2 regions of the Leifsonia sp. Ger2509 genome follow, and region 2 is predicted to be linked to the other one. Evidence: predicted binding sites of a transcription regulator. Region 2 holds the regulator's gene; the other holds the start of a gene.
What was found. The regulator LexA, encoded in region 2, represses DNA repair genes until DNA is damaged. The targets are predictions, from matches to a motif close to TCGAACANNTGTTCGA.
Positions count from the first base shown of each region.

Region 1: a site for LexA is predicted at 1,222-1,237, ahead of uvrA (excinuclease ABC subunit UvrA). Genes of this name have one in related genera too.

Region 1 covers NZ_JBUYVB010000003.1:361,539-368,337, forward strand. The annotation lists gene ACV7NN_RS01975 (DUF58 domain-containing protein) at 1-586, shown strand, start outside; gene ACV7NN_RS01980 (hypothetical protein) at 583-1,149, shown strand; gene uvrA (excinuclease ABC subunit UvrA) at 1,333-4,218, shown strand; gene uvrC (excinuclease ABC subunit UvrC) at 4,227-6,284, shown strand; gene rapZ (RNase adapter RapZ) at 6,322-6,799, shown strand, end outside.
Region 2 covers NZ_JBUYVB010000003.1:791,102-797,900, reverse strand. The annotation lists gene ACV7NN_RS04130 (sensor histidine kinase) at 1-227, shown strand, start outside; gene ACV7NN_RS04125 (response regulator transcription factor) at 224-889, shown strand; gene lexA (transcriptional repressor LexA) at 910-1,599, opposite strand; gene ACV7NN_RS04115 (LysM peptidoglycan-binding domain-containing protein) at 1,879-2,262, shown strand; gene ACV7NN_RS04110 (histidinol-phosphate transaminase) at 2,299-3,417, shown strand; gene hisB (imidazoleglycerol-phosphate dehydratase HisB) at 3,414-4,016, shown strand; gene hisH (imidazole glycerol phosphate synthase subunit HisH) at 4,013-4,663, shown strand; gene priA (bifunctional 1-(5-phosphoribosyl)-5-((5-phosphoribosylamino)methylideneamino)imidazole-4-carboxamide isomerase/phosphoribosylanthranilate isomerase PriA) at 4,674-5,420, shown strand; gene ACV7NN_RS04090 (SseB family protein) at 5,404-6,186, shown strand; gene ACV7NN_RS04085 (pyridoxal phosphate-dependent decarboxylase family protein) at 6,269-6,799, shown strand, end outside.

The DNA of each region.
Region 1 (6,799 bases), 430 kb from region 2:
CCTGGACAGCAGGGACGACGTGACGGACGGCGTGGCCGAATGGAGCAGCGGTGCACCGCGCAACAGGGGGATCAGCTCCCTGGACCTCGCCAGAGAGGGTGCGAGCTCCCTGGCGGCAGGCTACGTCCGCGCGGGTGACCGGGTCGGTTTCCACGACCTCGCCACGGGAACCCGTGCCCTTCGGCCGGGCGCGGGAGCGCGCCATCTCTACCGGGTGCTCGACGCGATCGCCCGGACCCGCCCGTCCGGCTACGCCTCCGACCGCGTGCGCGCTCCCCAGGTCGTCCCCGGCGCGGAGATCGTGGTCTTCTCGACCTTCCTCGACGACGAGGCCGCGCATCTCGCCCTCCTCTGGAGAGCATCCGGACATCGCGTCATCGGTGTCGACTCCCTCCCCGACCCGGTGACGACCGGGCTGATCCGCCGCGAGCTGGTCGCGTTCCGCATCGTGATGATGGAACGCGAGGAGCGGCTGCACCGACTGGGCGCTGCGGGGATCGACGTCGTCCGCTGGCAGCGTTCGGCCGACCGGCCCGACCGAGAAGCCCTGCTGCGCATCCTGAGCCGGCCGAGGCGGATCCGATGAGCGCCGACCCGACGGGGGCCGGGCGCCCGACTGTCCGCCAACCGGACGGAGAACCGGAGATCGGCCTCCACGTTCCCGCGTGGACTCTGCGTGGCCTCTTCTTCCTCCTCGCCGCGACACTCGGGATCGTCGAAGGGACCTCCGCGTTCTGGAGCGGCGTAGTGATCGTGCTCGCCGCAGCAGCCGTCGTCATGCCCCGCTGGATGACGGCATGGGTGATGCTCGTGGTTCTGGCCGGCACGGTGCTCACGCGGCACCCCGACCCTCTGGACTGGCACCCGTACGTGCTCGTCGCCGGGGTGCACGCCGCCCACGTCCTCGCGTCCTGGATGCTCGTCTCGTCGCCCCGTACCCGCGTCCAACTGAAGGCGATGGCGCCATCCGTTGTCCGGTTCGTCGCGATCCAGGTCCCGTTCCAGTTGTTCATCGCTGCGGCACTCTGGGTCGCCGCTGCGAGCACGGCCGGTGGCTCGCTGCCCGCGATCGCCGTGGTCGCCGCGGGGGCGCTGGTCGCGCTCGCGCTCGTGCTCCTCGGCCCCCTCCTGCGGGAACGACGGCCCTGATCGGCCGGATGTCAGAGGGGTGACTTAGACTCGCCGCGTACAGACGCGCAGCGCCACAAGGGAGCGCTACAATCGAAGATATGTTCGAACCGATGCGGCGGGGGCGGGCCGCACCGGCAGGGCGACTGTCGCCGAGAGCGAACGCGGGCCGTCCCGCTTCACGAATAGCGGAGAATTGATCGAGTGAGTATCAACCAGGTGACCGGATCCCACCTCAGCGTGCGGGGCGCACGAGTGCACAATCTGCACAACGTCGACCTCGAGATTCCGAGGGATTCGCTCGTCGTCTTCACGGGTCTTTCGGGCTCGGGCAAGTCGTCGCTCGCCTTCGACACGATCTTCGCAGAGGGCCAGCGCCGCTATGTCGAGTCGCTCTCCGCATACGCGCGACAGTTCCTCGGACAGGTCGATCGCCCCGACGTCGACTTCATCGAGGGGCTGAGCCCGGCCGTCTCCATCGACCAGAAGTCGACCAACCGCAACCCCCGGTCGACCGTCGGCACCATCACGGAGATCTACGACTACATGCGGCTGCTGTGGGCGCGCATCGGCGTGCCGCACTGTCCCGTGTGCGGTGAGCCGATCCAGCGCCAGACCGTTCAGCAGATCGCCGATCAGCTCATGGAACTCGAGACCGGCACGCGGTACCAGATCCTCAGTCCCGTCGTCTCGCAGAAGAAGGGCGAGTTCGTCGACCTGTTCAAGGAGCTCGCAGCAGGTGGCTACTCGCGTGCGCTCGTCGACGGCGAGCAGATCCAGCTCAGCGACCCGCCCACGCTGAAGAAGCAGTACAAGCACGACATCTCGGTCGTGGTCGACCGTCTGGTCGCCGGCCCCGACATCCTGAGCCGCCTGACCGACTCCCTCGAGACCGCTTTGCGCCTCACGGACGGTCTCGTGCAGGTCAACTTCGTCGACCTCGAGGGGCCCGCCGCCTGGCGTTCGTTCAGCGAGAAGCTCTCCTGCCCCAACGGACACGCCATCCAGCTCACCGAGATCGAGCCGCGCACGTTCTCGTTCAACGCCCCGTTCGGCGCCTGCCCGGAATGCTCCGGTCTCGGTACACGCATGTCGGTCGACGAGGCACTGCTGCTCGCCGATGACGACCTCAGCATCGCCGAGGGCGTCATCGTCCCCTGGACGACCCAGGGCAAGGGACTCTTCAACTATTACGAGAAACTCCTCGATGGTCTGGCACGCGACCTCGGTTTCTCGCTGAACACACCGTGGCGCGATCTGAGCGAAGACGTCCGCAACGCCGTGATGCGCGGAGACAACTTCGAAGTGAAGGTGCGGTGGAAGAACCGCTACGGCCGCGAGATGAGCTACACCTCCGGGTTCGAAGGCGTCGTGCCATACATCGAACGCCAGTACATCCAGGCCGACACCGACACCCAGCGCGCGCGCTGGGCGGAATACCTGCGCGAAGTCCCGTGTCCCGTATGCAACGGCAAGCGGCTCAAACCGGAGGTCCTCGCAGTCCTCATCCACGGCGCGAGCATCGCTGACGCGTCCGAGCTGAGCCTCACCGACGCACGTTCGTTCATGGACAAACTCCACCTCACCGACCGCGAGACGACGATCGCCGCGCAGGTGCTGCGCGAGATCAAGGTCCGGCTTGACTTCCTCATCCAGGTCGGCCTCAACTACCTGAACCTGTCGCGCGCGGCCGCGACGCTCTCCGGGGGCGAGGCGCAGCGCATCCGTCTGGCCACCCAGATCGGATCGGGTCTCACCGGCGTCCTGTACGTGCTCGACGAGCCGAGCATCGGCCTGCACCAGCGCGACAACCGACGTCTCATCGAGACGCTCGTCGCGCTCCGTGATCTCGGCAACACACTGATCGTGGTCGAGCACGACGAGGACACCATCCGCACGGCCGACTGGATCGTCGACATCGGGCCTGGCGCGGGTGTCAACGGCGGCCACGTGATCCACTCCGGGTCGTACGACGAGCTCCTGGCGAACACGCGATCGCTGACCGGCGACTACCTCGCCGGCCGCAAAGAGATCGAGACGCCGACCACCCGGCGCCCGATCGACCGCGACCGGATGATCACGGTGGTCGGAGCGGAGGCGAACAACCTGAAGAAGGTGACGGTCGACTTTCCGCTCGGCACGTTCATCGCCGTCACGGGAGTGAGCGGATCGGGCAAATCGTCGCTGGTGAACGACATCCTCTACCGGGTGCTCGCCAACCGGCTCAACGGGGCTCGCAAGCTCCCCGGCAAGCACGGCAAGGTCACCGGGCTCGACAATCTCGACAAGGTCATCCACGTCGACCAGGCGCCCATCGGGCGCACCCCCCGGTCGAACCCGGCCACGTACACCGGAGTCTTCGACCGCATCCGCACCCTCTTCTCGGAAACGCTCGAGGCGAAGGCACGCGGCTACCTTCCCGGCCGCTTCTCGTTCAACGTCAAGGGCGGCCGCTGCGAGGCCTGCTCCGGCGACGGCACGATCAAGATCGAGATGAACTTCCTCCCCGACGTGTACGTCGCGTGCGAAGTCTGTGGGGGAGCGCGCTACAACCGCGACACCCTCTCGGTGCACTACAAGGGCAAGAACATCGCGGAAGTCCTCGACATGCCGATCACCGAGGCAGCCGAGTTCTTCCGGCCCATCTCGGCGATCCACCGCTACCTCCAGACGCTCGTCGATGTCGGCCTCGGTTACGTGCGACTCGGGCAGAGCGCGACGACCCTGTCAGGCGGCGAAGCGCAGCGTGTCAAGCTCGCGACCGAGCTGCAGCGGCGCTCGAACGGCCGGAGCGTATACGTGCTCGACGAGCCCACGACCGGCCTCCACTTCGAAGACGTGCGCAAACTCCTGCTCGTGCTCAACGGCCTCCTCGACAAGGGGAACACCGTCATCGTGATCGAGCACAACCTCGACGTGATCAAGTCGGCCGACTGGGTGATCGACCTCGGTCCCGAGGGCGGCGCGGGCGGCGGCCAGGTCATCGCCACCGGCACTCCGGAGCAGGTCGCCGAGACACCGGGGAGCCACACCGGCATCTTCCTGAAAGAGATCCTTCCGGCGATCGAGCGCGCCAAGGGCGCTGCGTAGGTACCGGCGTGGCCGATACCGTCAGCTACCGGCCGAAGGCCGGTGAGATCCCGACGCAGCCGGGTGTATACCGCTTCCGCGACGCGAACCGGCGCGTTCTCTACGTCGGCAAAGCGAAGAACCTGCGCGCCCGGCTGAGCAACTATTTCGCTCCGCTGCGCAATCTGCACGACCGCACTCGCAAGATGGTCACCACCGCCGCATCCGTCGAGTGGACCGTCGTCGCCACCGAGTTCGAGGCGCTGCAACTCGAATACACCTGGATCAAAGAGTTCAACCCGCCGTTCAACGTGCAGTTCCGGGACGACAAGACGTACCCGTACCTCGCGGTGACCCTCGGAGAAGATGTGCCGCGTGTCACCGTGACGCGCAACCGCAACATCAAGGACGCCCGCTACTTCGGTCCGTACACGAAGGTCTGGGCGATCCGTGACACCGTCGACCTCATGCTCAAGGCGTTCCCGATGCGCAGCTGCTCTGACGGCGTGTACCGCCGGGCGGAGCTCACCGGCCGACCGTGCCTGCTGGGCGACATCGGCAAGTGCGCAGCCCCGTGCGTCGGGCGGGTGAGCAAAGACGAGCATCGCGCGATCGCCGAGGACTTCGTGTCCTTCATGGCCGGAAACGACACGCGATACATCCGCGCCCTGACCGAGCAGATGAAGGCGGCGGCAAGCACCCAGGACTACGAATCCGCTGCACGCCACCGAGACGCCATCCAGGCCCTCGAGGCCGCGATGTCGAAGACGGCAGTCGTCCTGCCCGAGGGTGTCGACGCCGACTTCTTCGGAATCGCCCACGACGAGCTCGCCGCCGCCGTGCAGCAGTTCATCGTGCGCGGCGGCCGGATCCGGGGTGTGCGCAGCTGGGTGGTCGACAAAGAACTCGACGTCGAGCTCGGCGAACTCGTCGAGATCGTGCTCCAGAACGCGTACGAAGGCGACTCAGCGCCGCCGCGGGAGATCCTGGTGCCCGAACTGCCGGAGGACGCCGCCGAACTCGAGCTGTGGCTGACCGCCCGGCGGCAGGAGACCGGCGACCCCGGGGCATCGCGCGGAGCCCTCACCGGCAAGGTCGGCATCCGGGTGGCGCAGCGCGGCGACAAGGCAGCGCTGGCGCAGACCGTCGAGATGAACGCGAAGAACGCGCTGATCCTCTACAAGACGCGACGGAGCTCGGACTTCGTCGCGCGCTCGAAGGCGCTCGGCGACATCAGGGACGCCCTCGGCATGGATGACGCCCCTCTTCGCATGGAGTGCTACGACGTGTCGCACCTCAGCGGCACGAACATCGTCGCGTCGATGGTCGTGTTCGAAGACGGCCTGCCGCGCAAAGACCAGTACCGCCGCTTCAGCATCCCCGAATCGACCGACGACACTGAGTCGATCTACCAGGTCATCACCCGGCGGCTCGCGTACCTCCGGCCCGGCAGCACCGAAGCCGGCGATGCGTCGGAGGCCGCAGACATCCAGGATCGCGAGCTCGACGAGACGCTGACCGATCTCGACTCCGGCAACGACGGGCTCGACGCCAACGCGCTCGGCGACACCGAGACCGGCTCCGATGCCGCAGAGCCCGATCCACTCGACGACGAGCTGGCCGCCGCGGCGGAGAAGCGCCGTGCGCGGTTCTCCTACCCACCGAACCTGCTCATCGTGGACGGAGGCCAGCCGCAGGTCGCAGCCGCCGCGCGTGCTCTCGAGGAGTCAGGTGTCCGGGGCATCCAGCTCGCCGGAATCGCGAAGCGTCTCGAAGAGATCTGGCTGCCGGACTCCGACTACCCGGTCATCCTTCCGCGCAACAGCGATGCGCTCTTCCTGATCCAGCGGATCCGTGACGAGGCCCACCGCTTCGCGATCACCTATCAGCGTTCCCGCCGCAAACGGGACATCAGCTCGGTACTCGCCGAGATCCCCGGGCTCGGGCCGTCGCGCGTCAAAGAACTGCTCAAACATTTCGGCTCCGTCGCCCAGCTCAAGAAGGCGACGCCGGAGGAGATCGCCGGGGTGAAAGGCATCGGACCCTCCCTAGCTGGGGCCATCCATGATCGCCTCGGCAGTCGATAGGCTGGAGGCACACCGACCGAGCGGAGGCGCGACGCCCATGACCACCGAAAACGAGCAGCAGGAAGTGCTGATCGTAACCGGAATGTCGGGCGCTGGTCGGTCCACCGTGGCCAACGCGCTCGAAGATCTCGACTGGTACGTCGTCGACAACCTGCCTCCGCAGATGCTCCGGCCCCTGATCGAGCTGGCGAGCAGGGCAGGCTCCACCCTGCCGCGCATCGCCGCCGTCGTCGACGTCCGCGGTCGCAACTTCTTCGCCGACCTCCAGGACATGGTCCAGAGCCTGCGCGACGGCACCAAGGTGAGGGTGCTCTTCCTCGAGGCGACCGATGCTGCGCTCGTCCGGCGATTCGAAGCCGTGCGTCGCCCCCACCCCCTGCAGGGCGGCGGCACCATCCTCGACGGCATCACCGCCGAGCGGACCCGGTTGCGCGAGATCCGGGAGTCCGCCGACATGATCGTCGACACCTCAGACCTGAACATCCACCAGCTCGCGACGAACATCACCGAGACCT
Region 2 (6,799 bases):
CGACCACGGTACGCGTCACGGTGCGCGCGGATCCGGATGCCCGGGCGCTCCAGGTGACGGTGGAGGACGACGGGCGCGGCGCCTCCGCGGGCGTCCCGGGGCACGGTCTCGGACTCGTGGGGATGCGCGAACGGGCGTATTCGGCGGGTGGAATGCTCGAGACCGGCACGTCTCCGCTCGGCGGCTTCCTCGTGTCCGCGGTGCTGCCGATCGAGGAGCCGGCATGATCCGCGTCCTGCTCGCCGACGACCAGGCGCTCATCCGCGAGGGATTCCGCGCGATCCTCGATCGCTCCGATGACATCGAGGTCGTGGGCGAGGCGGCGGACGGCCTCGAAGCGGTCGACCTGGCACGCCGGACGCGGCCCGACGTGATCGTGATGGATGTGCGGATGCCGCGGCTCGACGGGATTGCGGCCACCGCATCCGTGGTCGGCGATCCTTCGCTCCCCGACACCCGGGTGCTCGTGGTCACGACCTATGAACTGGACGAGACCGTCTTCGCCGCGCTTCGCGCCGGTGCGAGCGGATTCCTTCTGAAGGATCTGGAGCCGGACGACCTGCGGCGCGCGGTGCGGGTCGTCGCGTCGGGGGAGTCCCTGCTCGCGCCGAGTGTCACGGGCCGGCTGATCGCCCGGTTCGCGACCGTTCCGCGCCGGGACGAGGCCATCGAGGAGAAGCTCGCCCGGCTCACCGAGCGGGAACGCGAGATCGTCGCGCTGGTGGCGTCGGGCCTGAGCAACGCGGAGATCGGTGTGCGGCTGTTCATCAGCCCGGCGACGGCCAAGACCCACGTCTCGCGCGCGATGGCGAAGCTGGATGCGCGCGACCGGGCGCAGGTGGTCGTCTTCGCCTACGACTCGGGCATCGTTTCAGCGCCCGGCCCCTGACGCGGCGCAGCGCCGGATGCTCAGACGGCTCGGAGGACCGCCACCACTTTGCCGAGCACCTCGGCGAAGTCGCCCAGGATCGGCTCGAAGTTCGAATTGCGGGGAAGCAGCCAGGTGTGCCCGTCCCGCTGGCGGAAGACTTTGACCGTGGCTTCGCTGTCGAGCATGGCCGCTACGATGTCGCCGTTCTCCGCCGTCTTCTGCTGCCGCACGACCACCCAGTCGCCGTCGCAGATGGCCGCGTCGATCATCGACTCGCCGACGACCTTGAGCATGAAGAGATCGCCGTTGCCGACGAGCTGGCGGGGGAGCGGGAAGACCTCTTCGACCTGCTGGTCAGCCGTGATCGGCACGCCCGCCGCGATGCGACCGACAAGAGGGACCATGGCCGCGTCGCCGACCGGGGTCTGGTTCTCGTAGTCGAGGCTCTCGGATGCGGTGGACGGCAGGTCGATCAGGATCTCGAGTGCGCGGGGCCGGTTCTGATCACGACGGAGGTAGCCGCTCAGCTCCAGCTGGTTGAGCTGGTGCGTCACGCTCGAGAGGGAGGACAGGCCGACGGCGTCGCCGATCTCTCGCATGCTCGGCGGATAGCCGCGCTGGCTCACGGAGCGCGCGATCACGTCGAGGATGGCGAGCTGCTTCTCGCTCAGGTTCTTGCGACGGCGGGTGCCGCCGCGTTCCCGCCCTGCTCCGGTGTCGTTCGTCACTTCCCCGTCCCTTCGTGACCGCCTCCGCGTCCGTTCCGGAGGCTGCGCCGGAACGAATGTCGGTGGTGCCTGGTTGAGTGAACTCCAGACAATCGAAACTGTATCCACGATGCAGCGCTGAAACAAACATGTGTTCGAGTGTGTTGCGATATTCGTTCCATAATCGGCGTCTGCGGAGTGGTTGAAGTTTCGAACATTCGAAGATATATTCGGAACATAGCTTCGCATCCGGCCCTCCCGGCCGAGTGCCGGATGCGAATACTCCCAGGAGGACAGGCCATGACTGCAGCGATCCAGATGCCGACGCATTTCGCCGGTGCAACATCCCGCCCCGCCGGCGCAGCGACCACGCACCTCAGGCTGACCCGACGTGGACGCGTCGTGATCACGTCGCTCGCGGCCGTGCCGCTCGTCATCGGCGCCTTCCTCTTCGCCGTCAACGGCGGTGGAGCGATCGCGACCGGGTCGACCACCCACACGCAGTTCTCCTACGTGACGGTCCACTCCGGCCAGTCGCTGTGGAGCATCGCGGAGAAGGTCGCACCGAGCGCCGACCCGCGCGACGTGATCGCCGACATCGTTTCGCTCAACCAGCTTCAGTCGGCCGTCGTGACGCCGGGGCAGCGCATCGCCATCCCGGCGCAATACAGCGCAACGCACTGAGAGAGCACCCGTTAGAGCCGCATTAGCATTGGGTGGGTGACCTCCCTCTCCGATCTGCCTATTCGCGATGACCTGCGGGGAAAGACCCCCTACGGCGCACCCCAGAAGACCGTTCCGGTCGCGCTGAACGTCAACGAGAACACGCATCCGATCCCGGACGACGTCGCTGCCGATATCGTGGCGGCGGTCGCCACGGCGATCAAGGGGGTCAACCGCTACCCGGACCGGGAGTTCGTCGAGTTGCGCGAAAGCCTGGCCCGCTATCTCGGGCACGACCTGACACCCGCCCAGATCTGGGCGGCGAATGGGTCGAACGAGGTGATCCAGCACATCCTGCAGGCGTTCGGGGGACCAGGCCGCTCTCTGCTGGGATTCGCGCCGACCTACTCGATGTACTCGATCCTCGCCGGGGGCACGGGGACGGAATGGCTCGCGGGTCCGCGCGACGACGACTTCGAACTGAGCGCTGAGACCGCCGTCGCCGAGGTCCGCCGCGTCGATCCGGACATCGTCATCCTGTGCGCCCCGAACAACCCCACGGGCACACCGCTTTCGCTGGAGACGATCGCCGCGATCTACGACGCGGCCCGCGGGATCGTGGTGGTCGACGAGGCGTACGCCGAGTTCATGCCCTCCGGCAGCCCGTCAGCGCTCACGCTGCTGCCCGGGCGCGAGCGCCTGATCGTGTCGCGCACGATGAGCAAGGCCTTCGCCTTCGCCGGCGCCCGAGTCGGGTATCTCGCCGCAGACCCGGCGGTCACGGACGCCCTCCGGCTCGTGCGTCTTCCCTACCACCTGTCCGCGCTGACCCAGGCGGCCGCGATCGCAGCTCTCGCCCACTCGGGCGAGATGCTCGCCATGGTCGGCGAGATCTCGGCGCAGCGCGACCGTCTCGTGACAGAACTCGCGGCGCTCGGCTACAAGCCGCACCGCAGCGGAAGCAACTTCGTGCTCTTCGGCGGCGTGAGCGACCCGCACGCGACGTTCCAGGCCCTCCTCGCCCAAGGAGTCCTCATCCGCGATGTCGGAATCCCCGGACACCTCCGTGTCACGGCGGGCACGGAGGCTGAGACGACCGCCTTCCTGACGGCTCTCGCCTCACTCGGTCACACGGACGAAGGCGTTCCCGCGTCGACAGTAAACTCGCAGTCATGACCAATCGCACGGCCACGATCCAGCGCGAGACGAGCGAGTCGAGCATCCAGCTCAGCATCGATCTCGACGGGAAGGGCATCGCCGACGTCCAGTCGTCCGTGCCCTTCTTCGACCACCTGCTGACCGCGTTCGCGAAGCACTCGCTCACCGACCTGAAGGTGCGCGCCAGCGGCGACGTCGAGATCGACGTGCACCACACGGTCGAGGACATCGGCATCGTGCTCGGCCAGGCCATCCGGTCGGCGCTCGGTGACAAGTCCGGGATCTCGCGGTTCGGCGATGCCCTGGTGCCTCTCGATGAAGCACTCGTGCAGGCCGTGGTCGACATCTCCGGCCGCCCGTACCTCGTGCACACCGGCGAGCCCGCCGGATTCGAATACCACCTCATCGGCGGGCACTTCACCGGTTCGATGGTGCGCCACGTCTTTGAGGCCATCACGTTCAACGCGGGACTGACCACGCACATCACCGTCCTCAGCGGCCGCGACCCGCACCACATCGCCGAGGCCGAGTTCAAGGCGTTCGCGCGAGCGTTCCGTCAGGCGAAGGCGCTCGACCCTCTCGTGTCCGGAATCCCCTCGACGAAGGGTGCCCTGTGACGCGACCGTCGGTCGTCGTCTTCGACTACGGCACCGGAAACGTCCACTCGGCCGCCAAGGCGCTCGAGGCAGCGGGTGCCGACGTCGAACTGACCGGTGACCGTGCGAAGGCCATGGCCGCCGACGGCCTCGTCGTCCCGGGCGTCGGCGCGTTCAAGGCGGTCGCGGAGGCGTTGCGCGCCTCCCACGGCGACGAGATCATCGACCGTCGCCTCGCCGGCGGCCGGCCTGTGCTCGGGATCTGCGTCGGCATGCAGATCCTGTTCGACCACGGAGTCGAGCGCGGCAACGATACGCCGGGCCTCGGCGAATGGCCGGGCGAGGTCGACATCCTCGATGCCGAGATCCTGCCGCACATGGGCTGGAACACTGTCGACGCGCCCGGGGACTCCGCACTGTTCGAAGGCATTCAGAACGAGCGCTTCTACTTCGTGCACTCGTACGCGGCCCAGCAGTGGACTCTCGACGTGATGCCGCCGTTCCCTGCGCCGCGCGTCACCTGGAGCGAACACGGATCCCGGTTCATCGCTGCTGTCGAGAACGGCCCGCTGAGCGCAACGCAGTTCCACCCCGAGAAGTCGGGGGCCGCGGGCATCCGCCTCCTCCACAACTGGCTCGGCACGCTTCGCCCGGCCCGCGATTCATGAAAGTGATCAGATGAGCGACTTCACCACCACCCCCCGCCTCGTGCTGCTCCCGGCGGTCGACGTCGCGGACGGCAAGGCCGTGCGACTCACCCAGGGCGAAGCGGGCTCCGAGACGAACTACGGCGATCCCGTCGACGCCGCGGCGGACTGGGCCAGGCAGGGTGCCGAGTGGATCCACCTCGTCGACCTCGACGCCGCCTTCGGGCGCGGCAACAACTACGGACTGCTCAAGAAGGTCATCCACGAGGTGCGCGGTGTGAACGTCGAACTGTCCGGCGGCATCCGCGACGATGCATCCCTCGAGGCCGCTCTCGGGATCGGCGCGACGCGGATCAATCTCGGTACTGCAGCGCTCGAGAACCCCGAATGGGCGGCCAGCGTGATCGGCCGGTACGGCGAAGCGATCGCCGTCGGACTCGACGTGCGGGGGACGACCCTCGCGGCGCGCGGCTGGACGCAGGACGGCGGCGACCTCTGGCAGGTTCTCGACCGGCTCGAAGCCGCTGGCTGCGCGCGATACGTCGTCACCGACGTCACGAAGGACGGCACGCTCAAGGGACCGAACCTCGACCTGCTGCGCCAGGTGATGGAGCGCACCGAGCGACCCGTCGTGGCCTCCGGCGGCATCTCCAGCCTGGACGACATCGCCGCGCTGCGGAAACTGGTCGCGAACGGGCTCGAGGGCGCGATCGTCGGCAAGGCCCTCTACGCAGGCGCGTTCACACTGCCCGAGGCGCTGGATGTCGCCGGCCGCTGACGACGGGCGTCACCCGCTCGCCGACTCGGCGGGGCAGCCGTGGGCCGGCCGCCACTTCGACCAGAACGCCTTCGGCAGTGATGATGGTTCGGCCCCGGCCGAACTCGTGGAGGCGATCGACCGCTTCCGCGCCGGCGAGGCGACGGCGGATGCCGTGGTGGACGCGGTCCGCCACGTGCGTCTGCTCATCCCGCTCGTCGCCCAGCTCGGCGAGTCCGGTGTGACCGAGTCCGGACACCTGGTGGACAAGTCGCAGGAGCTCGCGATCGTGACAGTGGAGGGGCCGGACGGTCGCACGGTGCTCCCCGTGTTCTCCTCCGTGCAGGCGATGCAGCGCTGGAACCCGGAGGCGCGACCGGTCCCGGCCGATGGCGCACGGGTCGCACTCGCTGCGGCGGGCGAGGAGACCGATCTCGTCGTGATCGACCCGCTGTCCGACACGGAGTTCGTGATCCGCCGACCGGCATTGTGGGCGGTCGCCCAGTCGCAGCCGTGGCTTCCCGCCCACCTCGACCCGGAGGTCTTCTCCGCGTTCACTGCGTCGATCGGTTCCGAGCTCGGCGTGCACGACGTCTCGCTGCGCTCGGGCGACCCGGATGCGCGGCTCGCCGGCGATGACCTCGTGGTGCGGCTGGAGCTGGCGCAGGGGCTGACCAGGGAGGAACTCGATGCCGTGCTCGGCCGCCTCGCGCAGCGTTGGGCCGCGGATGACGTGATCGCGACCCGCGTCGACTCCCTGCGGGTGGAGCTCGCCGCATCCGCGTGACCACGCCGGCGTGCGTTGACCGCCTGCGCGGCCGGTAGGACAATCGGTGCTGTGCGCCCGGCGCACGGAAGCGGGTGCCCTGATGCAAGCTGACTACGACATCATCATCGACCGGACGGCGGCCACGGCGAAAGCCTGGCTGGGCGCCTTCGAGGAGCGACCGATTCCGCCGGCCGAGCGCATCGGTGCCGTGCGTGCGGAGCTCGGCGAGTCCCTCCCCGAGCGCGGCTCCGACCCGGCGGCTGTGCTCGAGCGCCTGACCACTGCCGTCGAACCCGCACTGATGGGCATCCAGTCCTCACGGTTCTACGGCTGGGTGATGGGCGGCACGTTCCCGGTCGCGCTCGGTGCTGACTGGCTCGTCTCGGCCTGGGACCAGAACGCCGGGATGCGCGACGCGACGCCTGGCGTGGTGGGCGCGGAGGAACTGGCGGGGGAGTGGCTCCTCGACCTGCTCGGACTCCCGTCGACTGCGGACGTAGGTTTCGTGACCGGGGCGACCACGGCGAACCTGGTCGGGCTCATCGCCGGGCGCACCGCCGTGCTTCGGACCGCGGGCTGGGATGCGAACCACGACGGTCTGGCCGGCGGGCCGCGCATCCGCTTCATCGCG